Oleomonas cavernae: one gene and its partner. Each later gene encodes a partner of the first gene's protein in a complex. Links are inferred from orthologs where the notes say so. Each region holds a gene or a part of one and is shown on either strand. Other genes may lie near its edges.

Evidence for each region. Proteins that work in one complex are often made in the same cells at the same time.
Region 2: the proteins of D3874_RS03515 (region 1) and xseA are in contact, whole or in part, in a cryo-EM structure (PDB 8TXR), measured with the Escherichia coli proteins. The link is inferred for Oleomonas cavernae from one-to-one orthologs.

The regions. Positions count from the first base shown.
Region 1 is NZ_QYUK01000008.1:666,613-670,703, reverse strand. Bases 671-3,380 are described here. They hold D3874_RS03515 (exodeoxyribonuclease VII small subunit), read left to right. Parts: upstream 671-1,751; coding sequence 1,752-2,009; downstream 2,010-3,380. Other genes in these bases: dxs (1-deoxy-D-xylulose-5-phosphate synthase), read left to right, coding at 2,927-3,380; D3874_RS03510 (polyprenyl synthetase family protein), read left to right, coding at 2,020-2,916; D3874_RS03520 (glycosyltransferase family 2 protein), read right to left, coding at 671-1,406. Also shown: D3874_RS03525 (histone deacetylase family protein), read left to right, coding at 1-211; more of D3874_RS03520, read right to left, coding at 219-670; more of dxs, read left to right, coding at 3,381-4,091. UniProt on the Escherichia coli protein: Bidirectionally degrades single-stranded DNA into large acid-insoluble oligonucleotides, which are then degraded further into small acid-soluble oligonucleotides.
Region 2 is NZ_QYUK01000011.1:2,324,296-2,328,563, reverse strand. What follows is about bases 389-3,275. They hold xseA (exodeoxyribonuclease VII large subunit), read right to left. Parts: upstream 2,604-3,275; coding sequence 1,173-2,603; downstream 389-1,172. Other genes in these bases: purD (phosphoribosylamine--glycine ligase), read left to right, coding at 2,674-3,275; D3874_RS14985 (DUF2093 domain-containing protein), read right to left, coding at 966-1,160; D3874_RS14990 (M23 family metallopeptidase), read right to left, coding at 389-862. Also shown: more of D3874_RS14990, read right to left, coding at 56-388; more of purD, read left to right, coding at 3,276-3,951; D3874_RS14970 (phosphotransferase), read left to right, coding at 4,072-4,268. UniProt on the Escherichia coli protein: Bidirectionally degrades single-stranded DNA into large acid-insoluble oligonucleotides, which are then degraded further into small acid-soluble oligonucleotides.

The DNA of each region.
Region 1 (4,091 bases):
GATTTCGGCGGGCTTCGACGGCCACGCGCTGGACCCGCTGGCCAACCTGCGCCTGATCGAGGCCGACTACCGCTGGGTGACCGCGGAATTGGCCGCGCTGTCCAGGCGCCATTGCAAGGGCGGCCTGGTCTCGACCCTGGAAGGCGGCTACGACCTCTATGCCCTGGCCTCGTCGGTCGCGGCCCATGTCGCGACCTTGATGGTGCATTGAGGCGGCGTCAGCCCTCGGGCTGGCGGTGCTTGATCTCCATGACGCTGCCCAGGAAGCCGGCCAGGCCCAGTTGGGTGCCGGCGGCGAGCGCGGTCAGCGACAGGATCAGGCGCCGCAGCAGGCTGGAATAGTGGACCGGGCCGAAGTCCAGCCCGCCCCATTCCACCATCGCTGAAACCGCGCCGGCCAGGCCGCCGGCCAGCAGGGCCAGGGCGACCAGCAGCAGCCGTTCCAGGGTCAGCCGGCTCAGCGCGCTTTCCAGCCGGGGCGAGGCCGGCAGGAAGCCTTGTGCCGCGCCAAAGCGCCGGGCCAGCAGGCCGAAGGTCAGGCTCTGGGTGCCGACCAGGATGCCCATGCAGGCGACATAGAAGGTGTGGACGTCGATGGTCAGGCCGTCGGCCAGCTTCAGCGGCCCGGGCAGCAACAGCGCGGCCCCCAGGATGCCCAGCCCGATCAGCGCCAGGCCTGGATACATGAACAGCCAGCGCGGGCTGTAGAGCAGGAGGAAGCGCAGGTGGCGCCAGCCGTCGCGCCAGGTACGCAGGTGCGGCGGGCGCGAGCGCCCGTCCTTGCGCAGGGTGGTGGGCACCTCGGCGATCCTCAGGCCGGCGAGGGCGGCACGCACCACCATCTCGCTGGCGAATTCCATGCCCAGGGTTTGCAGGTGCAGGCCGGCGACCGCGTCGCGGCGGAACCCGCGCAGGCCGCAATGGAAATCGCCAGCGTCGATCGAAAAGAACAGCCGGCCCAGGAAACTCAGCACCGGGTTGCCCAGGTAGCGGTGCAGGAAGGGCATGGCACCGGTGCCGATGCCGCCCTTGAAGCGGTTGCCCATGACCAGGTCGGCACCGCCGCGCAAGGCCTCGACGAAGCCGTCGAGGCGGCTGAAATCGTAGGAATCGTCGGCATCGCCCATGATCACGAAGCGGCCGCGCGCGGCCTCGATGCCGCCGATCAGGGCAGCACCATAGCCGCGGCTGGTCACGGCCACGACGCGCGCGCCGTGTTCCCGGGCGATCGCCTGGCTGCCGTCGCTCGAGCCGTTGTCGGCGATCAGCACTTCGCCCGCGATCCCGCTGCGCTTCAGGAAGTTCGTCGCCTTGGCGATGCAGACCGCCAGAGTTTCCGCCTCGTTCAGGCAGGGCATCAGGATGGTGAGCTCGATTGGCTGGCTGGTTGGATGTTCACTGCCCATGCGGCCGGTCCCGTAAATGCTGTGCCATGCTGGCAGACGTGAAATGTTCGGGTGAGGAAGTGTTCTGGGACCTTGTTACTACCGCGCCGTTAACCATAGATTGAGATCGAGCCGATTCCTGCATGAAATGGCCACGCTCGGCGCATCGGCCGTGCAAAGGGCCGGGATAGTTGTTTTCCTCGGTTTTGCCCCGCCGGCAGGGCTGGGTCATTCCGGCTTGTCTTGCCTGATGAAGCCGTTTACCACCTGTTGGCAGCCCCGTTGGGCAGGGCCAGGGTGCCGCATGGTGGCGGCCCGGCCGTTGGACTAGATTTGATCTCGCGCAAAATAATCGAAGGCCGAAAGATGCCTGCTTCCCCCGCGCCGCTGCCGGCCGATATCACGTCCTTGAGCTTCGAAGCTGCCTTGAAGGAGCTCGAGGGGATCGTGCGCCAACTCGAGGACGGCCGTGTCGATCTCGAAGCCTCGATCGACATCTACGGCCGCGGCGCCCTGCTCAAGCGCCATTGCGAGGCCAAGCTGGCCCAGGCCAAGGCCAAGATCGAGGCGATCGTGACCGGTCCCGACGGCGAGATTGCGACACGAGCTTTCGATGCCGGCTGATGGGGCTGCCATGACCGATGCGCTGAACGCCGCGCTGGCGAAAGCCGCCAGCGATATCGAGAAGACCCTGGACCGTGTCCTGCCGCCGGCGAGCGGGCCCGAGGCGCGCCTGGCCGAGGCCATGCGCTATGCCTGCCTGTCGGGCGGCAAGCGGCTGCGCCCGTTCCTGACGCTCGAAGTGGCGCAATTGTTCGACGTGACGCCGTCCTGCGCCTATCGCGCCGCCGCCGCGATCGAGGCCATCCATTGCTACAGCCTGATCCATGACGATCTGCCGGCGATGGACGACGACGACCTGCGCCGGGGCAAGCCCACGGTGCACAAGGCCTTCGACGAGGCGACCGCGATCCTGGCGGGCGATGCCCTGCTGACCTTCGGCTTCGAGCTGCTGGCCGGCCAGGACACCCACCCCGATCCCCGCGTGCGCCTGGAACTGGTCGCCACCCTGGCCCTGGCCTCCGGCGCTCATGGCATGGTCGGCGGGCAGATGGCCGACCTCGCCGCCGAGAAGAGCGAGGGCGAGCTCGACCTGCACACCATCACCCGCCTGCAGAAGATGAAGACCGGCGCCCTGATCACCGCCGCGGCCGAGGCCGGGGCGATTCTGGGCAAGGCCAGCGCCGAGGCGCGGACGGCACTGAAGGGCTATGCCCATGACATGGGCCTGGCCTTCCAGATCGCCGACGACCTGCTCGACGTCGAAGGCCGGGTCGAGGAGACCGGCAAGGCCGTGGGCAAGGACGAGGCCCGCGGCAAGGCCACCTTTGTTTCCATCCTGGGGCTGGAGCGTGCCCGGGCCCAGGCGGAACTGCTGACCGAGCAGGCGATCCGCCATCTGGCGATGTTCGGGACGCGCGCCGACCTTCTGGTCGCGCTGGCGCGTTACGTCATCGAGCGCAAGTCTTGAAGTCTGGGACATGACGACTGTGACCATCAGCCCACCGCATACCCCTCTGCTCGACCAGGTTGCCGGGCCTGAGGATCTGCGGACCCTGACCGAGGAGCAATTGCCGGCCCTGGCCGCCGAACTGCGGGCCGAGACGATCGAGGCCGTCTCGATCACCGGCGGGCATCTGGGGGCGGGCCTGGGCGTCATCGAGCTGACGATCGCCCTGCATTACGTGTTCGATACGCCGCGCGACCGCCTGATCTGGGACGTCGGCCACCAGGCCTATCCCCACAAGATCCTGACCCATCGCCGCGACCGCATCCGGACGCTGCGCCAGGGCGGCGGCCTCTCGGGCTTTACCAAGCGGGCCGAGAGCGAATACGACCCCTTCGGCGCCGCCCACTCCTCGACCTCGATCTCGGCCGGCCTCGGCATGGCCGTGGCGCGGGATCTCAAGGGGGACAACAACAACGTCATCGCGGTAATCGGCGACGGCGCCATGTCGGCCGGCATGGCCTATGAGGCGATGAACAACGCCGGTTCCATGGACAGCCGGCTGATCGTCATCCTCAACGACAACGACATGTCGATCGCGCCGCCCGTGGGCGCGATGAGCGCCTATCTCGCCCGCCTGATGTCATCCCGCTCCTATGTCAATTTCCGGCATATGGCCAAGCAGATGATCCAGCGCTTCCCCAAGAGCTTCGAGCGCACCGCCAGGCGGGCGGAGGAATACGCCCGCGGCATGGCCTCGGGCGGCGGCACCCTGTTCGAGGAACTGGGCTTCTACTACGTGGGCCCGATCGACGGCCACAATCTCGAACACCTGCTGCCCATCCTGCGCAACGTGCGCGATGCCGGCAACGGCCCGATCCTGGTTCACGTCATGACCCAGAAGGGCAAGGGCTACCCGCCGGCCGAGGCCGCGGCCGACAAGTACCACGGCGTCGCCCGCTTCGACGTAACCACCGGCGCCCAGGTCAAGAGCAAGCCCAATGCCCCGCAGTATACCCGCGTCTTCTCCGACGCCCTGATCAAGCTGGCCGAGAAGGACGAGCGCATCGTCGCCATCACCGGCGCCATGCCGTCCGGCACCGGCCTCGACCGCTTCGGCGAACGCTTCCCCAAGCGCTGCTTCGATGTCGGCATCGCCGAGCAGCACGCGGTGACCTTTGCCGCCGGCCTCGCCACCG
Region 2 (4,268 bases), on another replicon or contig:
CCCGTTGCTGGCGCAACGGGCCCCTCCCTCTCCCCCGCAAGCGGCGGAGAGGGGGTTATTGAGCTGGCAGTACCAACGCCGGATCGAGCTGGGTGCCGTACCAGGCGACGCCGAAGTGCAAATGCGGGCCGGTAACCCGGCCGGTGGCGCCGATGGCGCCGATCACGGTCTCGGTGGTGACCGCGTCTCCCGCCTTCACGTCGACCCGCGAGAGGTGGGCATAGAGCGTCTGCACGCCTGTGCCATGATCGATGATGATCGTGCCGCCGGTGAAGTAGAGGTCCTTCTGTGCCAGTACCACCACGCCGGCGACCGCGGCATGGACCGGCGTGCCGGTGGGCTGGGCCACGTCCAGCCCCAGGTGCGGCTGGCGCGGCTGGCCGTTGAGGATGCGCTGGCTGCCGTAGACGCCGGAGATGCGGCCCTTGGCGGGCCAGGCAAAGCCGGCCTCCCATTCGAAGGCGGCGCGGTCGGTGGCGCGGGCGGCAGCGATTTGCGCACGTTCCTCCTTGATGCGGGCGAGCGTCGCCTCGTCGGGCGTCACCTGCTTGTCCGGCAGGCCGTCGATACGCTGAACGTCCCATTCGCCTTTGGCGACCGTCTGGCGCACGGTTTCGTGCCCGCCGCCGGGCAAGGTGATGTCCAGGACCGCATCACCCTCGAAATCGCGCCCCAGCCCGAAGGCGAAGCGCCCGTCCGGCGCCACGCGCAGGGTGCGGTCGGCAAAGCGAACCGTGGCCGCCGGTTCGGTCCGGCCGATCACGAGCGCCCCCTGGCGGAAGCTGCCCTCGAAGCGGGTGTCGGCGAGGGCGGGCGTTGCCAGGAACAGGATGGCGCCCAAGCTGAACAGTTTCACGAGCATGAATCACCGTCATCCCGGCGCAGGCCGGGATCCATTGCGACATCGCGCGCTGCCCCAGAATGGATCCCGGCCTTCGCCGGGATGACGAGGAGGTGGGAGGGCATCAAGCCTTCGCCGCCGCCCGTTTCAGCGCCGCTTCGGGCGAGGCGTAGGGTTCCTGCAACTCGACCGACCAATAGCGCAGGTCTTCGAGCGGGATGCGCACGCCGGTGACGGCGCAGATCACGTAGGAGCCGGGCCACAGCACTTTGAACTGGCCGTGGTCGTAGAGAAGTTTGGCCGGGGCGGCGCTGTCCATGGGTCTGCCTCGTCAGATCAAGCTGCCCTGTTCGGGCGGGGTGTCGTCGCTGCGCGCCTTGGCGCGGCGCTTGAGGGCGGGGGCCTCGCTGGTGGCGATCGCGGCCACCCGGCCGTCGGCGAATTCGATGTCCAGCACGTCGCCAGCCCCCACGCTGGCCGCCTTGGTCGTCAACTCGCCGGCTCGGCGCACCACGGCATAGCCGCGCGAGAGGACGCGCTGGTAGCTGAGGCTTTCCAGCAACTGGCCGGGGGCGGTCAGGCGCTGGGCGGCATTGTCCAGCCGGCGCAGGGCCGCGGGCGCCAGGCGCTGGGTGACCTGGGTCAGGCGCTCGCTCTTCTGGCGGATCTCGCTGAGCAGGACGTTGGGGCGCAGGCCGCCGGCCGCCTCGGCCAGGTCGCGCCGGCGTTCGGCCGTAAGGCCCAGCAGGGCGCGGGGCAGGCGTTCGCCCAGGTCGTCCAGGCGCTGTTCCGCCGGCTCGATCAGGGTGCGGGGATGGCGCAGGCCGCGAGCGAGGCCGTCCAGCCGGGTCTCGCGCTCGGCCACCAGGCGGCGGGCGCCCTGGCGGCCGCGGCTGCCGTATTCCTCCACCCGGTCCAGCAGTTCGGCCCGCACCGGCACGGCCATTTCCGCCGCCGCCGTGGGCGTGGGCGCGCGCCGGTCCGAGGCGAAGTCGATCAGGGTGGTGTCGGTCTCGTGGCCGACGGCGGAAATCAGGGGGATGCGGCTCTCGGCCGCCGCCCGCACCACGATCTCCTCGTTGAAGGCCCAGAGGTCTTCCAGACTCCCGCCGCCGCGCGCCACGATCAGCAGGTCGGGCCGGGGCACCCGGCCGCCCGGCCGGATTGCATTGAAGCCGCGGATGGCGGTGGCGACCTGCTCCGCCGCCCCTTCGCCCTGCACGGCCACGGGCCAGACCAGGACATGGCGGGGGAAGCGATCGGCCAAGCGGTGCAGGATGTCGCGGATCACCGCACCGGTGGGCGAGGTGACGACGCCGATGACGTCGGGCAGGAAGGGCAGGACCTTCTTGCGCTCGGGCGAAAACAGGCCCTCAGCGGTCAGCTTGCGCTTGCGCTCCTCCAGCAGGGCCATCAGGGCGCCGGCCCCGGCAGGCTCGAGGGCTTCGACCACGATCTGGTATTTCGAGCGGCCGGGATAGGTGGTCAGGCGGCCGACCGCCACCACTTCCAAGCCGTCCTCGGGCCGGAATTTCAGTTTCGAGGCGACGCCGCGCCAGGCGACGCCGTCCAGCACCGCATCGGCGTCCTTCAGGGCGAAATAGAGATGGCCTGACGAGTGCCGCTTCACGCCGGACAATTCGCCGCGCACCCGGACCAGGGCGAATCGGTCCTCGACCGTGCGCTTCAGCAGGTTGGACAGTTCCGAGACCGAGAATTCCGGCAGGTTGGGCGCGGTCGCGGGGTTTGCAGTGTCTTCCATACTCATTCCGGCATGATACAAGCGGGCCCGAAAGTTGGGCCCAAAGAAAGTTGCTCGAGGTGTTTAGGCGATGAACGTTCTGGTGATCGGTGGCGGTGGCCGCGAACATGCCCTGTGTTGGGCCTTGGCGAAATCACCTTCTGTCGGCCGTCTGTTCTGCGCGCCGGGCAATGGTGGCATTGCCCAGGTCGCCACCTGCATCGCCCTGGACTTCAAGGACACCGAACGGGTGCTGGCCCTGATCCGCTCGGAAAAGATCGGCTTCGTGGTGGTCGGGCCCGAGGCGCCGCTGGTCTTCGGCCTGGTCGACAAGCTGATCGAGAAGGGCATCAAGGTCTTCGGCCCCACCGCCGCCGCCGCCCAGCTCGAAGGTTCCAAGGGCTTCACCAAGGACCTGTGCGCTCGCCACGACATTCCCACGGCCGCCTATGGCCGCTTCCATGGCCGTGATGCGGCGCTCACGTATCTGGCCAAGCAGTCGGTCCCCATCGTCATCAAGGCGGACGGGCTGGCGGCCGGCAAGGGCGTGGTCATCGCCACCTCCATGGCCGAAGCGGTCGAGGCGGTGAACGACTGCTTTGCCGGGCGCTTCGGCTCGGCCGGGTCGGAAATCGTCATCGAGGAATTCCTGGCGGGGGAGGAGGCCAGCTTCTTCGCCATCGCCGACGGCCGCCACGTGGTCGCCCTGGGCAGCGCCCAGGACCACAAGCGCGCCTTCGACGGTGATACCGGCCCCAATACCGGCGGCATGGGCGCGGTCGCGCCGTCGCCCCTGATGACGCAAGCCATGGTCGACGAGGTCATGGCCCGCATCATCGTCCCCACCGTGAAGGCGATGGCGGCCGAGGGGCGGCCGTTCAAGGGCGTGCTCTATGCCGGCCTGATGCTGACGGCCACAGGCCCGCAACTGATCGAATACAATGTCCGCTTCGGCGATCCTGAAGCCCAGGTCCTGATGGCGCGCCTGAAGTCCGACCTGCTGCCCGTGCTGGTCGCCGCGGCCGACGGCGTGCTCGACAAGCTCGACATCGAATGGGACGACCGCCCGGCGGTGACCGTGGTCATGGCCACCAACGGCTATCCCGGCGATCTGGCCAAGGGCGGCGAGATTCGCGGGTTGGCGGCGGCCGCGGCCAGCGACCCGGACGTGCTGGTGTTCCATGCCGCGACCAAGGCGGCGGGCGATCATTTCGTGCCCAACGGTGGCCGGGTGCTGAACATCACTGCCCTGGGGGAGACGATCGACGTCGCGCGCGCCAAGGCCTATGCCGCCATCGCCCATGTCGATTGGCCGGGCGGCTTCTTCCGCCGGGATATCGCGCTCAAGGCGATCGCAGCCGAGGCTTGATGAAGCCGATGTGATTTCCGACTATGCCCCGTCTTGCGAACGGGCTAAGGGCGGATCCTTCGGGCTTGAATGAAAGACCCGCACAGAACGGGATAGTGGGAGACGAGCACAATGGTTGTCATGGCGGCTGGTGATCAGGGCAGCGAGGCAGGGGCCGTGCGCGAGGCGCACCGTTTTGACGAAGGGCGGCTGGCCGAATACCTGAAGGGCGCCGTGCCGGGCTTTGCCGGGCCGCTGACCGTGACCCAGTTCAAGGGCGGCCAGTCCAACCCCACTTTCCTGCTGGCCACACCGGCCAGGCGCTACGTCCTGCGCAA